DNA from 3 places in the Streptosporangium sp. NPDC049376 genome. Region 3 is predicted to be linked to each of the others. Evidence: riboswitches for the same ligand, from Rfam matches in the RefSeq annotation. Region 3 holds a riboswitch; each other region holds the start of a gene.
The links. A riboswitch is a leader RNA that binds a small molecule or an ion and turns the genes downstream of it on or off. The one in region 3 is predicted to bind S-adenosylmethionine.
Positions count from the first base shown of each region.

Region 1 (3,200 bases), on a different contig from region 3:
GACCGAGATGTCCTCAAGGACCCAGCGCTCGAACATCTGCAGCGGGGTGTCCCAGCGCATCAGCTCCTCGATCGCCGTGGGCAGCAGGCCGTGGTCGGCGCGCAGCCGTTCCAGCTCGGCCGGGTTGCGGAACAGCGACCACCAGCCGATTCCGGTGACGTTGACGGTCGCCTCATGACCCGCGTTGAGCAGCAGCACACAGGTGCCGACCAGCTCCTCCTCGGTCAGGGTGTCACCGCCGTCGGCGACCAGGGCCAGGGCGCTGATCAGGTCGTCGCCGGGGTTCGCCCGACGGGCGCGGGCCAGCTCCGACAGGTAGCCGGAGAACTCCTCCGCCGCCCGTACGGCGGTGCGCTGCGTCTCGGGCGACGGGTTGAGCTCATACATCCCGCAGATGTCGGCCGACCAGGGCCGCAGCAGGTGCCGGTCCGCCTCGGGGACGCCGAGCATCTCGGCGATCACGGTCACCGGGAGCGGTTCGGCGACCTCCGCGATGAGGTCGCCGCCGCCACGTGCCACGAAGTCCTCGACCAGCCCCGTGGCGATCGAGGCGACCTTGGGCCGCAGCGCCTCGACCATCCGCGGGGTGAACGCCCGGGAGACCAGGCGGCGCAGGCGGGTGTGGACTGGCGGCTCGACGTCGAGCATCCCGGCCCTGACCACCCGCCAGAACGGGTCGAGGAAGGGCGGCTCCTCCGGCCTGCCGAACTCGGCGTGCGTGGCCACGTGCAGGTAGGACCGGCCGAGTCTCCGGTCGCGCAGCAACGCGTTGACGTCGGCGTGCCGGGCGACCAGCCACTGGCCCGTCGGCTCGAAGAAGGTGACCGGCCGCTGTCTCAGCTCGGCGTAGGCGTCATAGGGGTAGGCGACGAATTCCGGACTCCATGGGTCAAAACGCACAAACCCATGCTAGGGCTCCGGAGTCTTCTCGACGGCCCGGGAACGACGGCGGGCCCGGATGTTGAGCAGCTCGACCACCAGCGAGAACGCCATCGCGAAGTAGATGTAGCCCTTGGAGATGTGCTGTCCGAAACCCTCCGCGAGCAGCACGACGCCGATCAGCACCAGGAACGACAGCGCCAGCATCTTGATCGTCGGGTGCTTGTCCACGAAACGGCTGATCGGCCCCGAGGCGAAGAGCATCACCACGACCGCGACGATGACCGCGATGACCATGATGGCCAGCTCGTCGACCATGCCGACCGCGGTGATCACCGAGTCGAGGGAGAAGACGATGTCCAGCACCATGATCTGCAGGATCACCATGCCGAAGGAGGCCGCCGCCTTCCGGCCGCCGGAGTGGTCCTCGCCGTTCTCGGTGTGGCCGTGGATCTCGTGAACGCTCTTGACCAGCAGGAACAGCCCGCCGAGGATCAGGATCAGGTCGCGTCCCGATATCTCGTGCCCGAAGATCTCAAAGAGCGGGGCGGTGAGCCGTACCACCCAGGACAGGGCGAGCAGCAGCGCCAGGCGGCTGACCAGGGCGGCGAGCAGGCCCAGCCTGCGGGCGTTGTCACGCTGTTCCGGCGGAAGTTTCCCCGCCAGGATCGAGATGAAGATGATGTTGTCGATGCCCAGCACGATCTCCAAAGCGATCAGCGTGAGCAGACCTATCCAGCTCGCCGGGTCGGCCACCCAGTCCATCGGGTCCTCCAGTTTCGGTGGGGAGAGCGCCGCCCGCGCGCGGCGCGTGACCTGACGGGCGTTCACGGTCACAGCTCCAGACGATCGGGCAGAACCGGAAGTTCCTCAGGATCACCGCCGAAACTCCAGCCCTCCGGACCCCTTCCCGCAGACTTGCCAAGCACCGCCTCTGTGTGGGTATAGTCCGGTTCGTAGGTCATGAGTGCCAGCGACAAGCCCCGGCTAGCTGGCCGGCAACCCTCGCGTCCGCGGCGGGGTGCCCCGGGTGAGGACCTGGTCCGGCACGAGGTGTGCCGGGCAAGCGCGGGCTCCAGCACCAAGGCCATGGCTTGGGGTCCGATGACCTCCAAGGAGCTTTGGCGTGTCCACACTGACGATCTTCACCTCCGCCGCCGCCGCCGCCGAAACCGTGACCGTCCCGGCGACCCGTGTCCCCGACGACCGGCCGATCCCCGCGGTCCTCGGCGCCGACCTTGAGGTGCCCGTCAAGGGCGGCAGGCTGGTGCCGTACGCCAACCTCGACTACGCCGCCAGCGCCCCCTGTCTTGAGCCGGTGAGCGCCGCCGTCGCCGCCGCGCTCCCGGCCTACTCCAGCGTCCACCGCGGCGCCGGATACGCCTCCCAGCTGACCACCGCCCGCTACGAGCAGGCCAGGCACACCGTGCGGGCCTTCGTCGGGGCCCGTCCCGACGACGCGGTGATCTTCACGAGGAACACCACCGACGCCACCAACCTGCTGGCCCGCAGCCTGCCCGCCGGGACCACCGTGGTGGTCTTCGAGACCGAGCACCACGCCTCGCTCCTGCCCTGGGCCGACGTCGTACGGCTGCCCGCCCCGGCCTTCCCCGGTGAGGCCGTCCGCGCCTCCGACGACGCGCTGGCCGCGATCGACGGCCCTAAGCTGCTGGTCGTCACCGCCGCCTCCAACGTGACCGGCGAGCTGTGGCCGATCGCCGCGCTGGCCCACATCGCCCACCGCCACGGCGCCCGCGTCCTGGTCGACGCCGCCCAGCTCGTCCCGCACCGCCGCCTCAACCTGACCGCGCTCGACCTGGACTACGTGGTCTTCTCCGGTCACAAGCTCTACGCCCCGTTCGGCACCGGCGCGCTGATCGGCCGCTCCGACTGGCTCTCGGTCGCCGAGCCGTACCTCCGGGGCGGCGGGGCCGTCAGGGCCGTCGAGGACGAGACGACCGACTGGCACGACGACCCCGAGGCCCGTCACGAGGCGGGCACGCCGAACGTGCTGGGCGCCATCGCGCTGGCCGCCGCCTGCGACGCGCTGAGCGCGACCGGCTGGGACGTGCTGGTGCGCGAGGAGGAGCGTCTGCTGGCCCGCCTGCGCGCCGGTCTGGCCGGGATCGAGGGTGTGCACGAGCTGTCCCTGTGGGGCCCCGACCACGCCCGCGTCGGCATCGTCTCCTTCGTCGTGGACGGCTTCACCGCCCGTGAGGTGGCCGAGACGCTGTCCGGCGAGTACGGCATCGGCGTGCGGGACGGCAAGTTCTGCGCCCACCCCTTCGTCAGGCACCTGCTCGGCGCCAAGGACGGCGGCT
Region 1 is NZ_JBITMT010000014.1:5,650-8,849, reverse strand. It holds gene ACIBVQ_RS28860 (cytochrome P450) at 1-900, opposite strand, end outside; gene ACIBVQ_RS28855 (TerC family protein) at 910-1,644, opposite strand; SAM riboswitch class IV at 1,839-1,954, shown strand; gene ACIBVQ_RS28850 (aminotransferase class V-fold PLP-dependent enzyme) at 2,006-3,200, shown strand, end outside.
Region 1: it holds a riboswitch for S-adenosylmethionine, as region 3 does, so the genes downstream of both, ACIBVQ_RS28850 (aminotransferase class V-fold PLP-dependent enzyme) here and ACIBVQ_RS01435 (glutathione S-transferase C-terminal domain-containing protein) in region 3, are expected to answer to the same signal.

Region 2 (3,200 bases), on a different contig from region 3:
GACAGCGGTGGGACGTGCCTGGTCAGCGACCGCGTCAAGGGTCTTCAGGCCGTCACCTGTGTTGAGGACCACGGTCTCCGCGTCGGGGTCGAGCCGACCCGACTCGACCAGCTTGCGCAGCACCCCGACGGTGACACCGCCCGCCGTCTCGGCGAAGATGCCCTCCGTCCTGGCGAGCAGGCGGATGGCGTCCACGATCTCGGGGTCGGTGACGTCCTCGACCCCACCGCCGGTGCGCCTGGCGATGTCGAGCACGTAGGGCCCGTCAGCCGGGTTGCCGATGGCCAGCGACTTGGCGATCGTGTCGGGCTTGACAGGGCGGATCACGTCGTGGCCCGCCTTGTAGGCCGCGGAGACCGGGGAGCACCCCTCGGCCTGGGCGCCGAAGATCTTGTACGGCGTGTCCTCGACGAGACCGAGGGCGATCAGCTCCTTGAACGCCTTGTCGATCTTCGTGAGCTGGGAGCCGGAGGCGACCGGGATGACGATCTGGTCGGGGATCCGCCAGCCGAGCTGCTCGGCGATCTCGTAGGCCAGGGTCTTGGAGCCCTCGGCGTAGTAGGGCCTGAGGTTGACGTTGACGAAGCCCCACTTGTCGCCGAGCTCGTCACCGATGAGCTCGGAGCAGAAGCGGTTGACGTCGTCGTAGGTGCCGTCGATGCCGATCAGCTTGCCGCCGTACACGGAGGCCATGACGATCTTGCCCTGTTCGAGGTCGGCGGGGATGAACACGCAGGCGTCGAGCCCGGTCCTGGCGGCGGCGGAGGTCACCGCGCCCGCCAGGTTGCCGGTCGAGGAGCAGGACAGGGTGTGGAAGCCGAAGTTCCTGGCCGCCTCGACGGCGATGGCGACCACGCGGTCCTTGAAGGAGTGCGTGGGGTTGCCCGAGTCGTCCTTCACGTGCAGCGAGCGCAGGCCCAGCTCACGCGCCAGGTTGTCGGCCTTGACGAGCCTGGTCCAGCCGGGCTCGGTGTTGGGCTTGGAGGCGACGTCCGCCGGGACGGGCAGGAGGGAGCGGTAGCGCCAGATGTTGGCCGGCCCCTGCGAGATCTGTTCCCGGGTGACGTTCCCGAAGTCGTAGGCGATCTCAAGGGGCCCGAAACACTCGATACAGGCGAAGCTGGGACCGAGGTCGTAGCGGGCACCACACTCACGACAGGAGAGAGCGACGGCGGGACCGAAGTCAAGAGCAGTGGTGGTTGCGGTGTTCGCGAGCGCCATGAAGCGAGGCCTTTCCCTCATCTTCGTCTGCGACCACCCTGGTCACAGACCGGAATTGGCACCTGTCCCGGTCGACCCCTCGCCAGATCGCGAGTCTTGAACCGGGAGGGTTGCCGGGGCTTCGCAGGGCCGGTCCCTCCACCCCTCTGGATGAGCAATGTTCAGTTGTGGACCTGACATGCAGGTCTCAAGCACTCTACCTCGCCTTGTGCCCCTCCTGACCAGTTGTCTCACCAAACGAGATGAAGTGTGTCATTAACCGGACAAACCTCAGAAGCCGTAGGCGTCGCCGAGCGCTCCCTGGACGTACTTGCGGGCCTGGTGGATGCGCGACTTGGCGGTGCCGAGGGGGATGCCGAGCTGCTCGGCGACCTCGTTGTAGTCGAGCTGGCAGATGTCGCGCAGCACCAGCGCCTGGGCCAGGTCGGGCTTGTCCGCCTCAAGGGCCTCCATCGCGTCGAGCAGGTCGAGGCGGGAGCCCGCGATCACACTCACCCTGGCGACGTCGGGCTTGTTGTGCAGCGGCAACTCCTCCGAGCTCTGCTCGGCGGAACGCCGCTTGAGCGAGCGGTAGGTGGTGCGCGCGCAGTTGGCGGTCACGATGTGCAGCCACGTGCTGAACCGCGCCCGCCCCTCGAACCTGGCGATGTTGCGGGCCACGGCGAGCAGGGTGTCCTGACAGGCCTCCTCGGCGTCCTGCCGGTAGGGGAGGATCCGCCCGCAGTGCCGCAGCACCTCGGGCTCGATCCGCTTCAGCAGTTCGCCCAGTGCCCGGTGGTCGCCTCCGGCGGCCGCACGGGCAAGTTCCTCGGTCGTCTCGTCCAGCGCCATCACGGGTTCCCATCAACGGTCACGGTCGCTCGACATCCTATGGTCGCCGGTTATCGTTTGGTTAACCTTCGGGACAAGCCACGTCCTCCCGGGCGAGGAGGTCAGATGAGTGGGATTTTGGTGGCCTCGAACCGCGGCCCGGTCTCCTTCACCATGTCTGAGGGCGGCGCGCTGAGCATGCGCAGGGGCGGCGGCGGCCTGGTCTCCGGCCTGTCCGAGGTGTCCAAGGAGCTCGACGTCCTGTGGGTCTGCGCCGCCCTGTCCGACGGCGACCGCGGTGCCGTACGGCTCGCTCCCGGGGGGCGGCTCGACCAGGCGGGATACGAGACCGGGGCGCTGCGGATGCTCGACATCCCCCCGGCGACCTTCCAGCGGGCCTACAACGCGGTCGCCAACTCGACCCTGTGGTTCGTCCACCACCTGCTCTACGACACCCCGAACAGGCCGCACTTCGACGCCAGGTTCGGCAGGGAGTGGGAGTCCTACCAGGCCTACAACGAGGCGTTCGCGATGGCGCTGGCCGAGGAGGCCTCGCACGGCGCCAAGGTCATGGTGCAGGACTACCACCTGGCCCTGGTCCCGGCGATGCTCAGGAGCGAACGGCCCGACCTGCGCGTCTCCCACTTCTCCCACACGCCCTGGGCCCCTCCCGAGTACTTCGGCCTGCTGCCCGACGAGGTCGCCGCCGAGTTGCTTGAGGGCATCCTGGGCGCCGACCAGGCGGGTTTCCTGACCGACCGCTGGGCCGGGGCCTTCATGGACTGCTGCGAGAGCGTCCTGGACGCGCGGGTCGAGCGCGCGGGCCGTACGGTGACCCACGCGGGCCGGACCACCCGGATCGGCGTGCACGGCCTGGGCGTGGACGGCCGGGCGCTGTGGGAACGCGCCCGCGAGCCCGACGTCGAGTCCCACATGGCCGCCCTGCGCGAGCTGGTCGGCGACCGCAGGCTGATCGTGCGCATCGACAGGACCGAGCTGTCGAAGAACATCGTCAGGGGCCTGATCGCCTACCGGGAGTTCCTCGCGGCACACCCCGAGTGGCACGGCAGGGTCGTGCACCTGGCCTTCGCCTACCCCTCCCGCCACGACCTGCCCGAATACCGTGAGTACACCGCGGCGGTGCAGCGTTGCGCCTCGGAGATCGAGGA
Region 2 is NZ_JBITMT010000004.1:24,258-27,457, reverse strand. It holds gene thrC (threonine synthase) at 1-1,221, opposite strand, end outside; SAM riboswitch class I at 1,236-1,378, opposite strand; gene ACIBVQ_RS13090 (RNA polymerase sigma factor) at 1,492-2,052, opposite strand; gene ACIBVQ_RS13085 (trehalose-6-phosphate synthase) at 2,158-3,200, shown strand, end outside.
Region 2: it holds a riboswitch for S-adenosylmethionine, as region 3 does, so the genes downstream of both, thrC (threonine synthase) here and ACIBVQ_RS01435 (glutathione S-transferase C-terminal domain-containing protein) in region 3, are expected to answer to the same signal.

Region 3 (3,200 bases):
GTCGAGTGCGTCGACCATCTCCGTGAGGCCGTCTCCGACGGCCGGATCCGGCCGATGATCACGATCTTCGCCCAGGACCGGCCGGGGGCGCCGGGGCCGAGGATCTGGAACGAGCAGCTCATCCGTTACGCGGGGTACGCGATGGACGACGGTTCGGTCGTCGGCGATCCGCGCAACGCCGGGTTCACCACGATGGCCCGTAAACTCGGCTGGCCGGGCGGCCGGGGCACGCCCTTCGACGTGCTTCCCCTGGCGGTCTCGATGGGCGACGGGCCGCCTGTGCTGTCCACGATCCCCGGGGACGCGGTGCTAGAGGTGCCGCTGTCCCACCCGGCCTATCCGTGGTTCGAGCGGCTGGGGCTGCGCTGGCACGCCGTACCGGCGATCTCGAACATGTGCCTGGAGATCGGCGGGGTCTGCTACCGGGCCGCGCCGTTCAACGGCTGGTACATGGGGACCGAGATCGGGGCGCGCAATCTCGCGGACCCCGACCGCTACAACCTGGTGCCCCTGGTCGCCGCGCGGCTCGGCCTGGACACCCGTAACGAGCGTTCGCTGTGGCGCGACCACGCGCTGGTCGAGCTGAACGTGGCGGTCCTGTACTCCTTCGACAGGGCGGGGGTCACCATAACCGACCACCACGCCGAGTCCAGGCGCTTCCTGACGCACGTGGCGCGGGAGGAGAGCGCGGGCAGGATCTGCCCGGCCGACTGGAGCTGGATCGTCCCGCCCATCTCGGGGGCCGCGACCCCGGTCTTCCACCGGTACTACGACCAGGAGCGGCTCTCGCCGAACTTCGTCACCCACCCCGACTCCAGGGAGCGGTCGGCGGGCCGGTGGAGCCCGGGGCGGTGACGTCCTTCTCAGCGGTTCCCGGAGACCAGGGAGAGCCAGTGCGGAGGTGAGGCGAAGGGGGCCGTCCTGGCGGTGACGGCCTCCATCAGCGCGGCGGCCGAGGCGCGGGCGCCCTCCACGATCTCCCTGGGGTAGGCGTAGCGGACCTGGTGCTCCTCGAACTCGTCCTCGTCGTCCAGGAGCACCCGGCCGTCCTTGCGCATGCGGATCACGTCGAGGTCGAGGTCGACCATGGTCACCTCGTCGCCGTCCCAGCGCGGCACGGTCGAGACGTCACAGTAGATCTCGGCCTTGTACGGCGCCGCGTTGAAGGTGGCCGTCCACCAGGCGTCACGGGGGAAGAGGATCACGAACGGCTCGTCCCAGACGACGGGCGGCTCCTGCCCCCGCCTGCCGCTGCTGCCGGGCGGGCAGCCGACCCACACGCCGTGTTCGTCCTCGCCGAGGAGCAGGGCCGGGTGGTTCCAGTGCAGCGAGCCGTCGTACTTGCGGTAGACCACGCGGACGATCTCATGAGACATCCCCCGACTTTAAGGGTTGACAGAGATCTATGTATTTCCTACCGTCTAACTAGGTTAAGAGTGTCAGTGCAAAGCCCCGGCTCGCTGACCGGCAACCCTCGCACCGCGGCGGGGTGCCCCCGGGGAGGACCGGGTGGCACGGTCGGCGTGCCGCAAGCGCGGACCCGCACGGGTCACCGAGGCATGCCCTGGGAGTGTCACATGTCCGAGATCACACTCAACTACGCCAGCCCAGTGGACCTGGACACCCACGGCCGCTACCGGCCCGGTGGCAGGCCCGGCCCCCGCTACCCCTTCCAGGGACGGATCACCGACGACGGCACCGGGGAGTTCCCCGCCGAGGCCGGGCGCTACCACCTCTACGTTGCGGCGGTCTGCCCCTACGCGCAGCGTACGGCGATCGTGCGTTCCCTCAAAGGGCTGCAGGACGTCGTCTCGCTGTCCTACGTGGACGACGAGCGGGACGGCAGGGGGTGGGCGTTCCGCGAGCGGCGCGGCGCCGACCCGGTCAACGGCTTCGCGACCCTCAGGCAGGCCTACGAGGCGACCGAACCCGGATTCGACGGACACGTCTCCGTGCCGGTGCTGTGGGACCGGCACGGGGGGCGCATCGTCAGCAACAACTTCCCGGACATCACCATCGACCTGGGCACACGCTTCGGCGGCGACCCCGAGGCCGACCTCTACCCCGAGGAACTGCGGACCGAGATCGACGCGCTCAACGCGCGCATCTACGAGTACGCCAACACCGCCGCGGGCCGGGTCTCCGCCGCCACGACCGAACCGGAGTACCACCGGGCGAGGAAGGCCGTGATCGGCTTCCTCGACGAACTCGACGCCAGGCTCGCCGGCCGCAGGTTCCTGTTCGGCTCCGCCGTCACCGAGTCCGACGTACGGCTCTGGCCCACCCTGGTCAGGTTCGACGTGAGCGACAACCCGTCGGCCAGGATCAGCGAGCGCCCGCTGACCGCCTTCCCCAACCTGTGGGACTACGCCAGGGACCTCTACCAGCACCCCGCCTTCCGCGAGAACACCGACCTCACCGTGCTCGCCTCCCCCACGGGGGAGACCGACCCGTGGCGGGTGCCGGTCGAGCCCGCCACCCCCGACTGGGACCTGCCCCATCGAAGAGCAGCGCTGTGACGGACCGTACGAGAGGGGAGTGGTCGGCGTGAGCGCCTCCATCGCGATCGTCGGCGCCGGGCCGACCGGCACCTGCCTGGTCGAGCGGATCTGCGCCAACGCCGCCGAACTGCTCAGCTGGCCGTCGCTCGACGTCCACGTGATCGACCCCTACCCGCCGGGCGGCGGCAGGGTCTGGCGCGAGCGGCAACCCGACCTGCTCTGGATGAACTCCGCCGCCGCCGACGTGACGCTCTTCACCGACGAGTCCGTCCGGTGCGTCGGCCCGATCCGCCCCGGCCCCTCGCTGGCCGAGTGGCTCGGCTGCGACCCCGGACGCTTCGTCCCCCGGCCCGTGCAGAACGCCTACCTCACCCACGCCTTCCGGCGAGCCGTGGACACCGCCCCCCGCGGTGTCCGGGTGCACGTGCACCGGACCCGGGCACTCGACCTGACCGACGTCCCGGGAGGCCAGGCCGTACTGCTTGAGGACGGGACGACCCTTGAGGTGGGCGCCGTGATCCTCGCGCAGGGACACGGCGACGTCACCCCGGCGGCGGAGGAACGCGGGCTGACGGCCCTGGCAAGGGAGAGCGGCCTGCGCTACCTGCCGACCGGCTACACCGCGGACCTCGACCTCGGCCTGGACCGGCTGCCCGCCGGTGAACCGGTGATCGTGCGCGGCCTGGGACTGGCCTTCGT
Region 3 is NZ_JBITMT010000001.1:329,903-333,102, forward strand. It holds gene ACIBVQ_RS01425 (nitric oxide synthase oxygenase) at 1-855, shown strand, start outside; gene ACIBVQ_RS01430 (DUF402 domain-containing protein) at 864-1,376, opposite strand; SAM riboswitch class IV at 1,429-1,541, shown strand; gene ACIBVQ_RS01435 (glutathione S-transferase C-terminal domain-containing protein) at 1,578-2,519, shown strand; gene ACIBVQ_RS01440 (FAD/NAD(P)-binding protein) at 2,548-3,200, shown strand, end outside.